3 regions of the Arthrobacter sp. B0427-1-12 genome follow, and region 1 is predicted to be linked to each of the others. Evidence: riboswitches for the same ligand, from Rfam matches in the RefSeq annotation. Region 1 holds a riboswitch; each other region holds the start of a gene.
The links. Region 1 has a riboswitch for glycine ahead of cycA (D-serine/D-alanine/glycine transporter). Riboswitches for the same ligand answer to the same signal wherever they lie in the genome.

Region 1 (3,275 bases):
CTTTGAACCCTGGGACACCAAGCGGACGGTCCGGCAGTGGGCGGCCATGGAGCGCGAATGGATGCGCGAATGGGTGCTGCCGATGTTCGGCCGGCGGATCCGCGGCATTACGCTCGGGGACACGCTCAGCCCGCGCTGGCCGGTGCCGATCAAGCCGGCTGACGGGCTCAAGACGCTGGCCCGGGAGCGCCTGCTGGACGCGGCGGAGGCCCGGGAACCCTGAGAGTTCCCGGGCCTCCGGGGTGCTTCACGGTACTGCCGAGGTTACTTCGCCGCGGCGAAGTACTCCTTGGCGGCGGTCTTGTCCGAGGAGACCTCGGCCGCGTGCTCGGCACGGCGGGCCTGGTGCAGCGGCGTCTTGCGGACGAACCAGTAGAAGGCACCCAGGCCAACGAACCAGAGCGGGGTAACCAGCAGGGCCTGCAGCGTATCCGCTTCTTGGGTCAGGGCCCAGAGCAGGAAGCCGAAGAAGGCAAGCACCACGTAGCACATCGCGACACCGCCGGGCATCTTGAACTTGGAGGCCGCATGCAGGTGCGGGCGGCGCTTCCGGTAGACGATGTAGCTGACCAGGATGATGGTCCAGACGAACATGAACAGCAGCGCGGAGATCGTGGTGACCACGGTGAAGGCCTCGATGATGGACTTGCCCGCGTAGAGCAGCACGACGCCGGCCAGCAGGAAGGAGCAGGAGAAGACCAGTGCGTTAGCGGGGACCCGGCGGCGGTTCAGCTGGCCGAAGCGGCGGGGCGCATCGCCGTCGTGCGCCAGGCCGAACACCATGCGGGAGGTGGAGTAAATGCCGGAGTTGGCCGAGGAGGTGGCGGAGGTCAGCACGACGAAGTTGATCACGCCGGCGGCGATGGCCAGGCCGGCCAGTGTGAACATGGTGACGAAGGGGCTCTTGTCCGCGGTGATCTCGCGCCACGGGGTCACGGAGATGATTACCGTCAGGGCGACCACGTAGAACAGCATCACGCGGATCGGGATGGAGTTGACCGCGCGCGGCAGGTTCTTCTCCGGGTCCTTGGTCTCGGCGGCGGCCGTGCCGACCAGTTCGATGCCTACGAAGGCGAACACGGCGATCTGGAAGCCGGCGACGAAGCCCATCGGGCCGGTCGGGAACATGCCGCCGTCGTTCCACAGGTTGGCGAAGGAGGCGGAGTTGCCGTCCGGGGAGGTGAAGTTGGTGAAGACCATGACCAGGCCGACGACGATCAGCGTCACGATGGCGACGATCTTGATCAGGGCGAACCAGAATTCGGTTTCACCGAAGGCCTTCACGGTAGGCAGGTTCAGCGCGAGCAGCACCACGATTGCGGCCAGCGCCGGGATCCACAGCGGCGCGTCGCCCCACCAGAAGGTGACGTAGCCGGCAATGGCGATCACGTCCGCGATGCCGGTGACGATCCAGCAGAACCAGTACGTCCAGCCGGTGAAGAACCCGGCCCAGGGCCCCAGCAGGTCGCCCGCGAAGTCGCTGAAGGACTTGTACTTGAGGTTGGAGAGCAGCAGCTCGCCCATCGCCCGCATGACGAAGAAGAGCATGAAGCCGATGATCATGTAAACGAAGATGACCGACGGACCGGCCAGCGAGATGGTCTTGCCGGAACCCATAAACAGGCCGGTGCCAATGGCGCCGCCGATGGCCAGCAGCTGGATGTGGCGGTTGGAGAGGGAACGGGAAAGATGCGCTTCCTCGGAATGGGCGACGCCGGCGCCGACAGGGGCGGCGTCCGGGGCCTTGGTGGTTTCAGACATGGTGGTCCTTTGGCTGGTGACGGGTTGTGCCGGCACGGTGGCCACAACGGTGTGGCCGATGTGCGGTTGAGGTGCGCACTGGGCGCTGGAGTTCGCCGGACGCAGCTGTGCTGCCCGGGCGGGAAAGGCTAGGCGCGGGGCATTGCTGTTAGCGATCGGCTAGGTGCCGATGGCCGGTGGATGCCCGGCGGGCAGGAGAAGGATCGGGGAGCAGCGACTGCGGGCCGTCATGAGGAACTCCGGTGGTCAGCGGCGCACGGGTGCGCCGCAGTGGATTGGGTTCCTCCCCGCTCTGTCATGGACCTGAGAGTTTCCGCGCAACTGCGGTGCGCTTGCCCCGTCGGTGGGCCGGCTGACAGCCGGCCGCTTTCCAGAGGTGCCTATCCGCGGCGGTACAGGGGCCTGAGAGATTCCTGGGGAGGAGTTGCTCCTACGGCGCCTGCTGATCGATTGGTGGAATCGGCAGGACTCTCCCGCGGCGGATCAGAGGCATATTCAGTTGGATTGCGGATCACCTGAGTGACCCGAGTCACAACTGTACCGGAACTGCCGGGGCATGGGCAAGCGGAGTTTTTGGGACTACGCTCGAAGGACAGTCTCGGCATCCATCGCGCGGGAAATCGGGTGCAACATGGAGAACATGGTGGAGAAGAGGAATCCTCCGGCCTCGTTCGGCGGGAAATCCTTGCTGCGGTGGCAGCGCTGGGCGCTCGGACTGCTTGGCCTGGCGCTGACCGTCCCCGGACTGGCCGGCGTCTTCATGCCCGGGACCAACGTGGGCGGCGTGCCCCTGCTGATCGCAGCGGGCGCGGTGCTGCTCTACATTGCGGTCTCCGGCCAGCAAGTGCTGGCCATCGGCGCGGATGCGCTGGCGCTTTCGCCGCTGCAGATTAAGAGGATGTTCGTCCAGCAGGTAGTCGACGACGTCCGGAACCAGCCGCTGTCCCTGGTGCGCGACGCCGTCGGATCCGCCCGCGGCGACGGCCTGGCCGTCGACATCCCGCCGGAGGTGGACCAGACCCTGCTCGCCTACGAGCGCCTGGACCGGCTGGGCCGCAGGCACGGCTTCCGCGTTGACCAGCCGGACCGCCCGGAGCAGCAGGGCGCGGATCTGCTGATCACCAGGCTCGACGGCGGCCGGTTGCCGGTGGAGGTGAAGTTCCACCATGCCGCGTCCGGGCCGGTGGTGCACAGCGCCATCCGGCAGGCTGAGTCGATCGGGGCCAAAGAGGCGCTGATCATCCTCAATTCCGAGCCGCCGGAAGGCCTGCTGCCCGCAGGAGTGGAAGTGGTCAACGGAACGGTCGACCGGGACGCGTTCGAAGCTGCCGCCACCGGGGCGCTGGTGCGGCTGGGCGTGATCCGGGACGACGTGCGGCCCGTCGTCGTCAACGCCCGGCCAAGCCGTCCCTGATAATCCGCAGTGCCTCCATGGCCGCGTCCAGGTCGGGTGTGGCAGTGCCGATGGCATCGCGGAGCAGGCGGGCGCGTGCCCGGCGGAATGCCGCCATGTT
Region 2 (3,275 bases), on a different contig from region 1:
CATCACGCGGATCGGAATGGAGTTGATGGCCCTGGGGAGGTTCTGTTCCGGATCCTTGGCCTCCGCCGCGGTAGTGCCCACCAGTTCGATGCCCACGAAGGCGAATACGGCGATCTGGAATCCGGCGATAAAGCCCATCGGGCCGGTCGGGAACATGCCGCCGTCGTTCCAGAGGTTAGCGAAGGTGGCCTCGGAGCCGTTCGGGGCGGTGAAGCCGGTGATGATGAATACCAGGCCGACCACGATGAGGCCAACGATGGCGATGATCTTGATCAGGGCGAACCAGAATTCGGTTTCACCGAAGGCCTTGACCGTGGGCAGGTTGAGCCCCAGCAGCAGCAGGATGGCGGCCAGCGCGGGGATCCAGAGCTGGAGGTCCGGCCACCAGAAGGCCACATAGCCGGCGATGGCGATCACGTCCGCGATGCCGGTGACAATCCAGCAGAACCAGTAGGTCCAGCCGGTGAAGAACCCGGCCCAGGGCCCCAGCAGGTCCGCGGCGAAGTCGCTGAAGGACTTGTAATTCAGGTTGGACAGCAGGATTTCGCCCATGGCCCGCATGACGAAGAAGAGCATGAAGCCGATGATCATGTAGACGAAGATGACCGACGGACCGGCCAGTGAAATCGTCTTGCCCGAACCCATGAACAGGCCGGTGCCGATGGCGCCGCCGATCGCGATCAGCTGGATGTGGCGGTTGGCGAGCTGGCGTTCGAGGTGGGGCTCGCCCTGGTGCTGCTCGTTGAAAGTGACCAAGTGGGAGTGGCCCTCCCCGGGAACCGCGGCTTCGGCGTCGGGCGGAATGGGGCGGTTGGACATCGGACTTCTTTCTGTCATCGGATCGATGGGCGCGCGGTGGTGCTAATCGTAAGGACCGGGCATGTCGTCCTTGTTCCGCCTCAGCGCACCTGAAATTCAGTGTGAGTCGGCTCACGAGCGAAAGTCAATTTGGTTGACGTTGCGGACGGTATGGGCGAAGCAGGGGGCGCCATGTAGAATCTTGCTCAAGGATAGGCTCCGGCGTATAGTTGTGAGTCGCATCACCCATAATTGAACATGCCTCTGAACCGCGGCGGGAGAGTCCTGCTGATGCTCAATCCGATCAGCAGGCGCCGTAGGAGCAAATCCTCCCCAGGAATCTCTCAGGCCCCTGTACCGCTGCGGCAAGGCAACTCTGGAAAGCAGTCAGGCGGCCAGCTCGCCGGACTCACCGACGGTGCAAGCGCCGAACCTGTGGAAACAGGTGGCGCGGAATCTCTCAGGTCCAATACAGAGCGGGGAGGAACTCGATCCGATTGGCGTCCCTGGACGCCGGAATACCCTGGAGTTCCCCCATGACGGTTCAATCAACAGAAACAGCCTTCGTCGACCGCCACATCGGCGCCCGCAGCAATGACGCGGAGACGATGCTCAAGCAGCTGGGCTACGCCAGCGTGGACCAGCTTGTCGACACCGCCGTTCCGGCGGACATCCGCCAGAGCGCGCCGCTGAACCTGCCGCCCGCCCGCAGCGAAATGGAAGTCCTTGCGGACCTGCGTGCGCTCGCTGCGAAGAACACCGTGGCCGTCCAGATGATTGGCCAGGGCTACTACGACACCGTGACCCCGCCGGTCATCCTGCGCAATGTCCTGGAGTCTCCGGCCTGGTACACCGCCTACACCCCCTACCAGCCCGAAATCTCGCAGGGCCGGCTCGAGGCCCTGCTCAACTTCCAGACCATGGTCGAGGACCTGACGGCACTGCCGATCGCCAACGCCTCCATGCTGGATGAAGCCACCGCCGTGGCCGAGGCCGTGCTGCTGATGCGCCGCGTCAACAAGGCGCACCAGGACGGCAAAGTCGTCCTGGACCAGGACGTGCTGCCGCAGACCATTGCAGTCGTTAAGGGCCGGGCCAAGGCACTGGACTTCGAGGTTGAGGTTGTGGACCTGTCCGCCGGACTGCCCGAAGGGGACATCGTCGGCATCGTGCTGCAGCAGCCGGGTGCCTCCGGCAACGTCGGCAGCCACGCTGCGGTGATCAAGGCCGCGAAGGCCCGCGGTGCCATGGTGACGGTCGCTGCCGACCTGCTGGCCCTCACTCTCATCACCCCGCCCGGCGACCAGGGCGCCGATATCGCCGTCGGCAACTCCCAGCGCTTCGGCGTGCCGCTGTTCTACGGTGGCCCGCACGCTGCCTACATGGCCGTGCGCACGGGCCTGGAGCGCTCGCTGCCGGGCCGGCTGGTCGGCGTCTCCAAGGACTCCGCCGGTACTGCCGCCTACCGTCTGGCCCTGCAGACACGCGAACAGCACATCCGCCGCGAAAAGGCCACGTCCAACATCTGCACGGCCCAGGCCCTGCTGGCGATCGTTTCCAGCATGTACGCCGTCTACCACGGCCCGGAGGGCCTGAAGGCCATCGCGCAGCGGACCAGCGGCCACGCCCGCACCCTGGCCTCCGTCCTCACGGGCGCCGGCTTGGAGCTCGCCTCGGAGCACTTCTTCGACACCCTCACCGTCCGCGTCCCGGGCCGTGCGGGCGAGGTCATCAAGGCCGCCGAGGCCAAGGGCATCAACCTGCGCAGCATCGACGCGGACCAGGTGGGCATCTCCTGCGACGAAACCACGACGGCGGCACACCTGGCCGCGGTTGCCGGAGCCTTCGGTGTCGACGACGCTGAGGCCAAGGTCCGGGCGGCCGCCTCGGCGACCCCCGGTTTCGAGCTGAAGTCTGACGTCGAACGCACCTCCGCGTACCTGACCCACCCTGTCTTCCACATGCACCGGTCCGAGACGCAGATGCTCCGCTACCTGCGCCGCCTGTCCGACCGCGACCTGGCGCTGGACCGGACCATGATTCCGCTGGGCTCCTGCACCATGAAGCTGAACGCGACGGCGGAGATGGAATCCATCAGCTGGCCGGAGTTCGCCTCCATCCACCCCTTCGCTCCGGATCACCAGACCGTGGGCTGGCGGGAACTGATCGCCGACCTGGAGGCCCGGCTGTCCGAGATCACCGGCTACGCCGGCGTCTCCATCCAGCCGAACGCCGGATCGCAAGGCGAGTACGCCGGCCTGCTGGCCATCCGCCGTTACCACCTGGCCAACGGCGATGACCAGCGCGATGTCTGCCTGATCCCTGCTTCCGCACACGGCACCAACGCCGCGTCCGCGGTGCTGGCGGGCCTGAAGGTCGTCGTCGTGGCCACCGCGCACGACGGCACGATCGACCACGCCGACCTGAAGGCAAAGATCGAGAAGCATGCCGACCAGCTGGCCGGCATCATGATCACC
Region 3 (3,275 bases), on a different contig from region 1:
GCGTCGGCACCCGGCCACATCGGCGACGAAGACCCCGACACACGGAAATAATGCCCGCCGGCCTTAGGCAGCGCGGCGCCTGAAAACCCCGCCGGCCGGCTCAGGCCCGCGGCCGGCACCGCCGCAGGCCCGCCGCGGGCAGCAGTTCACCCGTGCCCGGTCGTTGAACATAACCTGCACCTGCTGAAGGGACTGTGCCCGCGGGAGGTTACCTGGTGCCGGTTTACGGGCAGCGATCGGCGGTCATCTGCGCAAAGAACAGGAACGCCCAGGGTGCGGGCGGAGGGCCCCGCGCACTGCGCGGGGCCTCCGTCGATCGGGGCGCCGGGGCTGCCCGCGGCAGGACTATTCGGCGGCCCCCACCTGGGCGGTTTCGCGGGCGCCGGGTTCCCGGCCCTCGGCGTCCAGCTGGGCGCGGAACGCCGCGGAGCGGGCGATATGGGCCGGCCTGCGCCGGATGATGGCCCAGGCGATGCCCAGGATGACGAACCAGACCGGGGTGATCAGCAGCGCGGTCAGCGTGTCCGGCTGGGTCGTCAGCGCCCACAGGACAAAGGCGAAGAACGCAAACACCACCCAGACCATCACGATACCGCCGGGCATCTTGAACCTGGAGGCGGCGTGCAGGTGCGGGCGGCGCTTCCGGAAGACCAGGTAGCTGGCCAGGATGATGGACCAGACAAACATGAAGCAGACCGCGGAAACCGTGGTCACCATGCCGAACGCCGCGCCGATGTTGTCGCCGGCATACAGGAGTACGACCCCGGAGAGCAGCAGCACACAGGACAGGAACAGTGCGTTACGGGGTACCTTGCGCGAGGACAGCCCGGCGAAGACGGAGGGAGCATCGCCTTCCTGCGCCAGGCCATACACCATGCGGGAGGTCGAGTAGACCCCGGAGTTGGCCGAGGACATCGCCGAGGTCAGCACGACCAGGTTGACGACCGTGGCGGCCATGCCGAGCCCGGCCAGCGAGAACATGCCGATGAAGGGGCTGTGGCCGGCTTCGAACTGGGTCCAGGGAGTGACCGACATCAGGATGATCAGGGCGCCGACGTAGAAGAGCAGCACACGGATCGGAATGGAATTGATGGCCTTGGGAAGGTTCTTTTCCGGATCCTTGGCCTCGGCCGCCGTCGTTCCCACCAGTTCGATGCCCACAAAGGCGAAGACGGCGATCTGGAAGCCTGCCACGAAGCCCATGAATTCCTGCGGGAAGAAACCGCCGTGGCTCCACAGGTTGCTAAAGCCTGCCGGGCCGGCATCGGACTCGAAGCCGGTGAAGATCATGACCAGGCCGGTCACGATCAGCGCCACGATGGCGATGATCTTGATCAGCGCGAACCAGAACTCGGTCTCACCGAAGGCCTTGACGGTGGCCAGGTTGAGCAGCAGCAGGACGGCCACGGTGAAGACACCCGGAATCCACAGCGAGATGCCCGGCACCAGTTCGTTGGCGTAGCCGGCGATGGCAATGACGTCGGCGATGCCGGTGACCACCCAGCAGAACCAGTAGGTCCAGCCGGTGAAGAAGCCGGCCCACGGGCCCAGCAGGTCCCCGGCGAAGTCGCTGAAGGACTTGTAGGACAGGTTGCTCAGCAGCAGTTCGCCCATGGCCCGCATGACGAAGAAGAGCATGAAGCCGATGATCATGTAGACAAAGATCACCGAGGGTCCGGCCGCCGAGATGGTCTTGCCCGAGCCCATGAACAGACCGGTTCCGATGGCACCGCCGATGGCAATGAGCTGGATGTGGCGGTTGGACAGCTGCCGCTCAAGGTGGGGTGCGTCAACAGGCTTGGTTGGACGAGGTTGAGTCGTCATGAGGAACTCCGTAGTTCAAGCGGCACCGGGGTGGCACGGTGATTGTGTTCCTCCCCGCTCTGTCTTGGACCTGAGAGTTTCCGCGCCCACTGCTCTCGCAGGTGCCGCTTGCACCGTCGGTGAGCCAGGTTGCTGCCTGACTGCTTTCCAGAGTTGCCTCGCCGCGGCGGTACATGGGCCTGAGAGATTCCTGGGGAGGATTTGCTCCTACGGCGCCTGCTGAATGTACCGGCAGAACTCTCCCGCCGCAGATCACAAGCATGACCCACTTTGAAGTGAGCCGGATCACACCTTAGCGTGGAGGGGCGGCACCACGCAAACGCATCGCGGGCACCGCATTGTTTTTCGCGTATCGACACCACGGCGACGTTGAACAGGTTTAAGGTCGGATGATCAGGCTTCGTCTGTGAAATTGCTGCCCGCTGGTGAACAAGCGGATGGCACCCCACAGGGCCGACTCGGTCCGGGATGGAGGACACGAGACATGCCGGGCGTGGTTTTACGGGGGAAGGGCCGGTGCTCGGCGGCCGGCAGAACCTTGGGTTCGCTACAGGATTTGGATCGGCACCGACACTGGGCCTGCGGCGTGAACTGAATCACCCACAGCTGTATATGCCTTTCGAGCCGTGGCGGGAGATTCCTCCCCGCACACCATCCGGATTGGCGTTAGGGACTGCCCCGGTTTTCGTGGGCTCCTCAATGGTGCTCCACAGGTATTCATCGTGGACCAGCTGAAGTGCCCGGGCAGGCGACTGTGTCCGTTTCATACTGGCGGATAAATAGGGAAAGCCCCTCGGGAGGGGCTTTCAGCAGTTGATGTTTGGTATTGATCAGCGGTGATGCGCTCCTCCTCCCTGGGCGCTGTACGCGCCCTGCCGGTTTCTGTAGTTAAAATTTTAATAATTGCCCGGTTGATCGTCCACCGACACGACGAAGAATTACCGACGCCAAGGCATGGGTTCCTTTCGCCCTTCCGGCCGATGGCTCTGTGCCGCATAAACCGGTCGCACACCGCGACAAAGATGAGCGAGAACTTATGCATGCCTGTGAATGGCCCCAGCGCGATGGAATACGTGTCCCACCAGGGCTCGTGAATGTCCCGTTAGAGGATGGGCGGATTCAGGCGGTCATTGCAACAGGAGGTCTTCGATCAGTTCGATCGGTTTCCTGAACTCTAGTCTTTTGCGCGGCCGGTCGTTGAGTTCCTGGGCGATCCAGTCGAGGTCTGCGGCGCTGTGGACGCTCAGGTCGGTGCCTTTGGGGAAGTACTGGCGCAGCAGGCCGTTGGTGTTTTTGTTGATGCCGCGCTGCCAGGGCGAGTGCGGGTCGCAGAAGTAGATCTCGATGCCGGTATCGATCTTCACGGTTTTCCAGTCCTGCATCTCAATGCCCTGATCCCAGGTCAGGGAATGCCGCAGCACATCGGGGAGCGTCTTGATCTTCGCGGCCAG

Region 2: it holds a riboswitch for glycine, as region 1 does, so the genes downstream of both, gcvP (aminomethyl-transferring glycine dehydrogenase) here and cycA (D-serine/D-alanine/glycine transporter) in region 1, are expected to answer to the same signal.
Region 3: it holds a riboswitch for glycine, as region 1 does, so the genes downstream of both, cycA (D-serine/D-alanine/glycine transporter) here and cycA (D-serine/D-alanine/glycine transporter) in region 1, are expected to answer to the same signal.

The regions. Positions count from the first base shown of each region.
Region 1 is NZ_JBNHIC010000011.1:10,244-13,518, forward strand. Features, by position in the region: gene AC5RWU_RS09065 (SGNH/GDSL hydrolase family protein) at 1-223, shown strand, start outside; gene cycA (D-serine/D-alanine/glycine transporter) at 265-1,761, opposite strand; glycine riboswitch at 2,142-2,247, opposite strand; gene AC5RWU_RS09075 (hypothetical protein) at 2,402-3,175, shown strand; gene AC5RWU_RS09080 (MarR family winged helix-turn-helix transcriptional regulator) at 3,150-3,275, opposite strand, start outside.
Region 2 is NZ_JBNHIC010000022.1:57,708-60,982, forward strand. Features, by position in the region: gene cycA (D-serine/D-alanine/glycine transporter) at 1-819, opposite strand, end outside; glycine riboswitch at 1,064-1,168, shown strand; glycine riboswitch at 1,170-1,283, shown strand; gene gcvP (aminomethyl-transferring glycine dehydrogenase) at 1,335-3,275, shown strand, end outside.
Region 3 is NZ_JBNHIC010000069.1:1,788-5,062, reverse strand. Features, by position in the region: gene AC5RWU_RS21755 (NADPH-dependent FMN reductase) at 1-51, shown strand, start outside; gene cycA (D-serine/D-alanine/glycine transporter) at 346-1,824, opposite strand; glycine riboswitch at 1,982-2,079, opposite strand; partial or broken gene AC5RWU_RS21745 (IS30 family transposase) at 2,952-3,275, opposite strand, start outside.